Regions from separate parts of the Odoribacter sp. N15.MGS-14 genome, predicted to be linked through region 2. Evidence: riboswitches for the same ligand, from Rfam matches in the RefSeq annotation. Region 2 holds a riboswitch; each other region holds the start of a gene.
What was found. A riboswitch is a leader RNA that binds a small molecule or an ion and turns the genes downstream of it on or off. The one in region 2 is predicted to bind cobalamin.
Positions count from the first base shown of each region.

Region 1: another riboswitch for cobalamin. It lies ahead of WS34_RS01080 (anaerobic ribonucleoside triphosphate reductase); the one in region 2 lies ahead of WS34_RS09435 (PepSY domain-containing protein).
Region 3: another riboswitch for cobalamin. It lies ahead of WS34_RS08765 (TonB-dependent receptor plug domain-containing protein); the one in region 2 lies ahead of WS34_RS09435 (PepSY domain-containing protein).

Region 1 covers NZ_LARE01000003.1:21,611-24,875, forward strand. Annotated here, with positions in the region: gene WS34_RS01070 (PepSY-like domain-containing protein) at 1-786, shown strand, start outside; gene WS34_RS01075 (C-GCAxxG-C-C family protein) at 851-1,330, shown strand; cobalamin riboswitch at 1,572-1,768, shown strand; gene WS34_RS01080 (anaerobic ribonucleoside triphosphate reductase) at 1,867-3,265, shown strand, end outside.
Region 2 covers NZ_LARE01000039.1:8,803-12,067, forward strand. Annotated here, with positions in the region: gene WS34_RS09430 (sirohydrochlorin cobaltochelatase) at 182-1,102, shown strand; cobalamin riboswitch at 1,369-1,562, shown strand; gene WS34_RS09435 (PepSY domain-containing protein) at 1,600-3,060, shown strand; gene WS34_RS09440 (TonB-dependent siderophore receptor) at 3,109-3,265, shown strand, end outside.
Region 3 covers NZ_LARE01000034.1:16,329-19,593, reverse strand. Annotated here, with positions in the region: gene WS34_RS08780 (hypothetical protein) at 1-155, shown strand, start outside; partial or broken gene WS34_RS15550 (Rpn family recombination-promoting nuclease/putative transposase) at 204-842, opposite strand; cobalamin riboswitch at 1,101-1,304, shown strand; gene WS34_RS08765 (TonB-dependent receptor plug domain-containing protein) at 1,624-3,265, shown strand, end outside.

The sequences.
Region 1 (3,265 bases), on a different contig from region 2:
GATGCTTCGGATAAAGATGACGATAGGCCGGGGAAAGCGGTAGAATTGGCTTTTCAGGCTAAATATCCGGGTGCTACCGGTGTAGAATGGGAATCTAAAGGAGTTTTCCGGGAGGCCGACTTTACCTTGAACGGACGTGAATATGAAGCCTGGTTCAATACCTCCGGGATCTGGTTGCAGGCAGAATATGCGGTCACTTATACCTCGGTTCCTGCTGCGATAAAAGATTTTATTGCCAATAGCATTGATTATCCTCCTACTTTATGGACGCCGGATGCGGCTACAGAAGTGCTCGAACGGAAAAATTATCCCGATTGGTATGCGGTGGAATTGGAGAACGGGGCGAATGAGGTGACGATTTGGGCTGATGCCGAAGCTTATCTGCACCGGGCAGTCGTTGAAGATTATAGTGGAAACGATATTCCTCAGACGATTCTTACTTTTGTTACTCAAAATTATAGGCAGGCTTTACTGACTGAAGTCGGGAAATGGTCCGACGGGGCATATCAGGCGAATATGCTGGACGGCAACGAAGCTAAACAAATCTATTTCGATCGCTCGATGAACTGGCAGTATACAGAATGGCCGGTATTGTTTTCCGAAGTCCCTGCGGTAGTGAAAGAAGTCCTGAATAGTACCGCTTATGAAAACTATACCGTACGGAGCGTCGACTATCGGCAATTCCCTCAGGGAGATCGGTATCATTTTGTTTTGACCCCTAAACAACAACCGGGACTCGATATGGCTTTGGATATAGATTTGCAAGGGAATATTATTACGCAATAGAAGAAATAGATTTCCTATTCTCACGGTCTTTCGTTACTTTTGCCGGACATTAAAAAATAGGATGATGGAAGACCGGATACAGCGTGCCGTCGAATTATTCCGGCAAGGCTACAATTGTTCACAGTCGGTATGTGCTGCTTTTGCAGACGAGTATGGTTATACTTTCGAACAGGCATTACGGATGTCGGCTTCGTTCGGTGGAGGGATCGGTCGGATGAGAATGACTTGCGGTGCTGCTTGCGGAATGTTTATATTGGCAGGCCTCGAAACAGGTTGTGTAGAGGGAAAAGATAGGGAAGGGAAAGAAGCGAATTATAGACTGGTACAACAATTGGCAGAGAAATTTGTGAAGCGTAACGGTTCGTTGATCTGCGGTGAATTGTTGGGGGTGACTCCCTCAAGAATCGGGTTCGATCCGGTGCCTGAAGCCCGGACACCCGAATATTATAAAAAACGTCCTTGTCTCAAAACAGTGGAAGAAGCAGCCCGAATTTGGGTGGAATATCTACAAAATGAAAAATCAAAAGTAAAAGACGAAGAATAAAATATCAATGCTGAAAAATATTAACTCGATTAATTTTTGGATTTTTATTTTGGAAAACTTTTAAATGTTTGATTGCTTGATGATTTGAATTTTGTTTTGTAGTTATATGTTGATTATCAGTAGTTTGAATGTGCCGGATTCTAGATTAAAAGATTTGTATTGGAAAACTTTGATAATCTGTTACTTTGAAAAAATGTCAGAAAAGTTTCTGAAAATATTTTTCTCTTCGTAAAAAACTTTCTATTTTTGTCTTGATTTCGGTTCTTATCCTAGCGTAGGGATGAGATGAAAAGGGAATCGGGTGAGAATCCCGGACAGTCCCGCTGCTGTAAGCTCCGTAGAGCGGTTTAAACCCGAGAAGAACCACTGCCGTTATTGGCGGGAAGGTTGTTTAAACCGGAAGTAAGTCAGAAGACCTGCCGTAATTATTGTTTTCTGAGGCTTTCGAGGAAAGGCCGGAAAGAAGGATTCGCTTGTCTTTTTTTTGTCCTCTCCTTGCCTTATGAGTTATCGGTTTATGATTAAAAAGTAAAATAATGATTCAGACTGTATTGAAAAGAGATGGCCGTGTAGTTGGCTTTAATGAGGAGAAAATCGTTGCTGCAGTGAGAAGAGCGATGCTGCATACCGATAAAGGAGAAGATATGCAATTGGCACATGAAATTGCCGATCGTATCGCTTGCCGGGGACAGGAGCAGATGAGTGTCGAAGATATTCAAAACTGTGTGGAAATCGAATTGATGAAGAGCCGCCGTAAAGATGTGGCTCAATTATATATTGCTTACCGGAATCAGCGTAGTGTGGCCCGTAAAGCGAAAACCCGGGATATCTTTTTGGAAATCATAGAGACGAAATCGAATGAGGTGACCCGGGAAAATGCCAATATGAATGCGGATACGCCTGCCGGGATGATGATGAAATTTTCCAGTGAAACGACAAAGCCGTTTGTCGACGATTATTTGTTGGTAGAAGAAGTAAAAAATGCCGTTCGGCAAGGATATCTGCACATACACGATAAAGATTATTATCCGACCAAAAGTCTCACCTGCGTACAGCATCCCTTGGATAAGATCCTGAAAAACGGATTCTATGTCGGTCATGGTGAATCCCGTCCGGCAAAACGGATCGAGACGGCTAGCATCCTCGGTTGCATTTCGCTCGAGACGGCTCAGAATGAAATGCATGGCGGACAGGCGATTCCGGCTTTTGATTTTTATCTGGCACCTTATGTGCGGAATAGTTTTATCGAAGAGGTGAAAGTATTGGAAGAGATTACCGGCGAAGATTACAAACACCTGTACCATTTTCCCATCAAAGATTATGTCCGGATTGAGCTGGACGGTTTGAGCGGGGATGAGCGGGTTTTACAACATGCGATCAACCGGACGGTAAGTCGTGTACATCAGTCTATGGAGGCTTTTATCCATAATATGAATACCATTCATAGCCGGGGAGGCAATCAGGTTGTTTTCAGTTCTGTCAATTACGGTACGGATACTTCTGCCGAAGGCCGTTGTATTATTCGGGAAATGCTGACCTCTACCTATCGGGGAGTGGGAAGCGGAGGTACGGCTATCTTTCCGATTCAGATCTGGAAAAAGAAACGGGGCGTGAATTATTTACCTCAGGATCCCAATTACGACTTATATGTTTTTGCTTGTAAAGTCAGTGCCCGGCGTTTTTTTCCCAACTTCATCAACCTGGACGCTACTTTTAACCGGCATGAATTGTGGAAAGCCGACGATCCGGAGCGTTTTCGCTATGAGACGGCTACCATGGGATGCCGGACCCGGGTTTTTGAAAACCGCTTCGGAGAGAAGACTTCCATCGGTAGGGGAAATCTTTCTTTCTCGACGATAAACATTGTACGTCTGGCTATCGAATGTATGGATATTTCCGAACGGGAAGAAAGAATCCGGACATTTTTCTCGAAAT
Region 2 (3,265 bases):
TCCGGGGTCAGAAAAGTTATTATTAATGTCTTAATTTAATCGTTTCATGAAAAAATGGTGTATGCTGGTAACGCTATGGTTATTTGCCATCGGTTATGTGTCGGTACAAATGACAGGATCAGTCCGAACTAATTGTAGGATAAGAGGTATATTGGATCGTTGAAAATAAAATGATAATCATATGAAATATTTGTTTTTAGTAATAGCGTTGTTTATCGGGCCGGTGTGTATGGCCCATTCTGATGAAAATTTTATAAAATCGGATCTTTTCGGAAATTTAGGAGAGCGGGATAAGGCTGCCATCCTGATCATCCATTTCGGTACCACTCATGACGATACCCGGGTTTTGACAATCGATGCAATCAATGCAAAGATGAAAGAAGCTTTTCCAGGTATCGAAGTCCGGGAAGCCTGGACCTCCCGGATTATCCTGAAGAAATTGAAGGAAAGGGGAGTAGAGCGCCTGAATCCGACCCAGGCACTCATTCAGCTGCATGAACAAGGTTATACGCATATTTTAATACAATCTACGAATATAATCGAAGGTACCGAGATGAAAGAATTGCGTCGCGAAGTGGAAGGGCTTTCGCTGAATTTTAAAGATATTCGTGTCGGAAATCCTTTGTTGTATGCTCCTGAGGATTATGCCGTGGTTGTGAAGGCAATTACAGGGGCCATGAATCAGGCTGATAGAGGTGGACAAAAATTATTGGTGGGCCATGGAACACCCGATCCTGCAACAGCTTCGTATGCTATGTTCGATTATATGCTGAAAGCGGAAGGACATCCGGAATATCATGTCGGAACTGTAGAAGGGTATCCGGAATACGAAGACGCTTTGCGGCTATTGAAAAACGGAAAATCCAAAACATTGACTTTGGCCCCCCTGATGTTTGTTGCCGGAGATCATGCTAAAAATGATATAGCAGGCGAATGGAAGGAAAATCTTGAAAAACAGGGTTATAAAGTGAATCTTTACCTGAAAGGGTTGGGAGAAAATCCAACTGTTCAGCAACTCTTCATCCAACATGCCCGGTTTGCTGCCGGACATAAAGCGGTGGATATGGCTACCAGGAAAAAGGGGTATATGCAGGGAAAATAAAAGGTCGATTCTTTTTGCGGAAACCCGCAAAAAGAATAATGGACAGATGTCAATGGACGATGGACAATTATTGGAAGCTTTGCTTCCATCAAAAGACAAAGAAGGGAAGAAGATGAGAATGTAACCATTGATAATCAATCCGATAGGATCTATTCCTTGGGTGTATTGTTTCATTGTCAATTAACCAGGTGCCCGCAGGGTCCCATGACTTTATAAATATTATGAAATTTATAGATTTTCAACTAAATTAAACGAACGTTTTATTTGATATCTCTTAAGTTTTCGGTGAATTTTATGTTTTCTGCATAAAATGAGAGGGAATCCGGTGCAATTCCGGAACAGTGCCCGCTACTGTGAGGTTCGTATAAGGTGAAAAGTTTTCTTACAACCACGGTCGACGCGACTGGAAGGTTACTTTTCTGGACTGAGTCAGGAAACCTGCCGAAAATAATAATAATGCTATTCCCGTGGACAGGAATAAGATTATAGATAAAAACATGTTGACAAAAATTTTCCGAAAAATTCATCGGATACTCGGTTTATTACTCAGTATCTTGTTTCTGATGTGGTTTATCTCTGGGATTGTAATGATTTATCATAGTTTCCCACGGGTAAATCAGAAATTGAAATTAGCCCGTCAGGAGTCTCTGACAGGTCCGCTTCCGGCTGTAGATTCTTTATTGCAGGTACTGCCCGACAGTAGTCGTTTAGGAGGTTTGTCTGTAGATATGTATCTCGACCGGCCGGTATTTCATCTGAAAGGGCGGCAATTACCTGCCGGTTTGTATGCCGATTCATTGCAGGTTGTCGGTAAACCTGATTTTAACGAGATTTGCCGGATTGCCGGACAATTGGGTGGATCGGTTGCTTATCGGGTAGATTCCTTAAACCGGTTGGATCAGTGGATTCCTTTCGGTTATTTGACCAAAGAATTTCCGATTTATAAGTTTTCGTTCGAAGATGATGCCCGGCAAGAGATGTATATATCTTCGAAAAGCGGTAAAGTGTTGCAATGGACTGACCGGAATTCCCGCTTTTGGGCTTGGCTGGGGGCTATTCCTCATTGGGTATATTTTACTTCTCTACGGCAAAATCAAGCGCTTTGGATTAATTTTATGATCTGGGCGTCCGGATTGGGAGCTATCATGTGTTTCACCGGTTTGTGGATCGGGATTTGGGTATTTTGGAAAAACCGGAAGAAAGGGTTGCGTTCGCCTTATAAAAAATGGTGGTTACGTTGGCATCATATCACCGGTGTTGTTTTCGGTGTTTTTGCTCTGACATTTGTATTTAGCGGAATGATGTCGCTGGTGGATATTCCTTCCTGGATGCAGAAAGGTAAAACCAGGAACCGTGAAGTACGTTTTCGGGGACGTGAGGGGGGAATGTTGGCCGCCGATCTGTATGCCTTGGATTACCGGAAAATCGTGGATAGTCTGTCTGATGTGAAAAGTATCGAGTGGGCATCCTTTGGAAAATATCCTTATTATGTCGTGAATTCGGGCAGTAAAAAACAGTTTATCGATGCTGCGGATACGAGCCGTTTGTCGCCTTTTACCCTGACCGAAGAGATGGTGCGTGAAACGGTTCGTGAAATTCACGGTCAGGATACCCCTTATACTTTGGAATGGATGACGGATTGGGATGATGATTATTTCTCCCGCCGGAATATGCTGACACTTCCGGTGTATAAAGTGGTGATAGACGATGAATTGCATACCCGCCATTATTTTAATCCCGAAACTTTATACCATCGGCAAATCGATGATAATGGACGTTTGAGAGGAGTTTTGTATAGTGGATTGCACAGTCTGAATTTTAAATTTCTGGCCGAACGTCCGTTGTTATGGAACGTTGTGATGTATGTGTTGATGCTCGGAGGAACTTTCCTTTCTCTATCCGGGGTTGTGTTGACTTTCAAGTGGTTGGGAAGAAAAATCCGGAAATTATTCCGATAATCTTATAGATAAAGCAATAGAATTGAATTGTTATTAATAGTGCTAAAAATGAAAAAATTAATTTTAGTTTTTGTAATGTGGCCGATGATGGTGTCTGTGTTTGGACAAAATCAGCGGAAAAGTATAACGGATACGGTTTTCCAGTTAGATCAAGCCATTGTGAAAGAAACAATCAAGAAGAAAGTAAACCTTTTGAATCTGGATG
Region 3 (3,265 bases), on a different contig from region 2:
TCCCGGCTCATACCATCACTTTTCTGTTGCCCGGCAATATGCGGGTATTGTGTGCTGCCTTGTTGGGAGTGGTATTGGGAATCCTTTTAGCGGTCGCAGCCCGCAAAGGGGACACTTCCGCACCGGATAAGGGAAGGGTTGAAAGAAAGATATAAATAAAATGCGGTTTTCTGAATTGATTTATTCAGTCGGAAAACTATAATTTAAAGTTCTTTAATTTCTTTGACGGGAAGGCCGGTCAGCTCACTGATATCTTCTGCGGCAAAACCTTTTGCTTTCATATTACGGGCGATTTCCAGCTGTTTCTTTTTTTCGCCTTCTTTCCGGCCTTTCTCCATTCCCTCCTCTATTCCCTTTTCTTTGGCGAAAGCGATTGTCACTAACTGGTCGCGATAGACCTTGATACTTTCGTCGTACTTTTCGCGTTCTTCTTTTGTCAGTGATGCGAGTCGATGATTTTTTCCAGTTTTTCGAACACCGCTTTGCGGGCCTTAAACGGTAATCGGTTTAGTGTTTCCATATTCTTTAATACATAAATCCAGCGTTCAAAATCAGTTATACATTCTTCTTCTTCCTTCGTAAAAGCCGGAAGTTCGATGAAAATAAAGCGTAGCTTATCCGAAAATACCTCGTGTGTATCACGGTCGGAGAGTACGATGTCCGTGCGCAGTTTGCCCGGAGAATCACCCAGACGGAAATTCATGAAGAACACACCGATCCTGAATATGCCGTTCACCTACCAACAGATCGTTCAGAAAGTCGATCAGCAGGTCCTTTGTCATTTCCTGTCCGAAAATGATTTTGAATCCGACATCTGTAAAAGGATTGATAAACTTCGCCATGATAGTTCTGTTTTCATACAAAAAAAGCGAATTTCCTCCGTATGACCAAGCATATCCGTTATTTCCTGCATCCTGTTTCTGCCATACGATATATCCCCTGAAAGAATCGTTAACGGAACAAAATCTCGTATAGACCATGCTACAGTCAATGGTTCCCCGGTGGGTGGAAATACAGATCTCCTGTAAGAATATGGTCGTAGTCTGTCTGAAAAATTGGAAAATATCGTAAAAGTACCTTCTTAAAAGAAAAAAATCAATATCTTTGCATCCGATTTTGGTGTCACGATTCTGCTGCTACGGAAAAGTGATGAAAAGGGAATCAGGTGAAAATCCTGGACAGACCCGCTGCTGTAAGCTCTGTTAAGATCTTCAACAATACTTTAGCCACTGTTCTGGAAAGAATGGGAAGGGCGTTTGAAGATTGGAGTAAGTCAGAAGACCTGCCGAAATGATGTATGATTGATAAACCTTCGGGGATTAAGGTTGCTCGATTCGGACTTGATTTTTTTTACAAAGGGTGTGCTTTACGGCAGGGATTATGCCGGAAAACAATTTCCAGTCAGGATTCTGCAATATGATTTCTTTTCAGGTGAATTTAGAATTATGCAAAATGTTACCGGTAAACGGGGAAGCGCCGGTGGCACATGAATGGGGTGAATTTATGCAAGTTTTTTGAGGGGAAACTTTCAATTTGTTGGGAGTGGCTTTGCTGCTGTTACGACGAATAAACTTGTATGTAATTAACAAACAATAATTTATGTCGGTGTAAAACAAATTCAAGATGAAAAGGAAATTTATTTTAACTTCTCTTGCCCTTACGTTCTGTATGGGCATGTATGCAGAGCAACCTGTAACTATAAAAACCGATTCCATGCGTCGGATAGATTTGGAGGAGGTGATGATCCATGCGACTAAAACCGGAGCTTTATTAAAAGATCTTCCGAACAGGGTAGAGGTGGTGACCAAGCGGCAGATCGAAGCTTCGGGGATCAATAATCTGACGGACCTGTTGAAAAATTTTGTTAATGTGGATGTGATTGAGTATCCGGGATATAATTCTTATTTCAGTATCCGGGGATTCAAACCGACAGAAGGAAAATACACGACAGTCCTGATCGATGGAGTACCGGCCGGTACTACCAATATGGCGACACTTTCTTTAGGCGATGTAGAGCAGGTGGAAGTTCTGAAAGGCCCTTTCTCCGCCATGTATGGTTCGGATGCGATGGGTGGAGTGGTGAACATCGTCACCAAACGGAATAAGGATAAACTCACCGGAGGAATCAAAGTTGCAGCCGGAAGTTATCAAACTTCCAAAGGGGCTTTTCATGTCGGTGGACGGATCTACCGGGGGCTTTCTTTCGATGCCTCTTTCGATTATACTGCTCAGGCACGAAACTATAAGATCGGAGACCATAATCTCTTGCATATGTCGGCAACGGATAAAGCTATCCTCGGTAAAGATACTTATGGTATTAAAATGAATGGCTCACGGCATAGCGGTATCGCCGGTAAAGGCCGTATCGGTTATGATTTCGGGAAAAACTGGTCTTTGAATTTTACCGAGATTTTTTTTGTGGGTAAGGACCTGCCGACGGGAGGAAATGTCTGGGGGGCTAACGGATTGAAAAAGAAAGATGTCACCCGGTATACCGAAAAATTGGAACTCAACGGAAAAGTGAATAATCATAATTTGTTTTTCGCTCCTCATTACTCTACAGCTAAGACCGATACTTATACGGCAGACACCGATACGGCTTATGTGTATTCGGGTAACGAACTGAATACTTATGGATTTACAGCACACGATAATCTGATTTTAGGCAAACAAAGAATTGCTTTCGGATTCGATAACAATAATGAAGTCAGTGAGATAACCAGTTTTAAAGCGCGTGGTGAGATTAAAGCACCTTATCAACCCCGTTTCCGGAATACGGCTTGGGGGATATTCCTGCAGAGTAACTTGAAATTATTTAAAGAAAAATTGGACTTGTCGGTCGGATTGCGCTATGATTATATCGATTTTAAACTTCGGAAAACACCTGGTTTGGAGAATGAAGAGAAATCGGAAAGTTACAACACTTTCAATCCCAATATCGGCGCAAAATACAATATATACGGCGGTATGGCCGTCCATGCCAGTTTCGGTACAGCTTTCAGCATGACCGATGCTTATCAGAAAGCCGGAGAATTTTTGTACAGCGGTACGCTTACCGTAGGAAATCCTGATCTGGATCCTGAAAAATCCCGTACGTTGGATGCCGGTTTGACATTCAGCCGGCCGGAACTGGGGGTAAATTTTGATTTTACTTATTTTTATACGTGGAATGATGATCTGATTGTGGAAGAGGCATGGACCGATGAAGAAAGCGGACAAAAGTACAAAACGTTCAAGAATGCCGATAAAGCAAAAAAAAGTGGAA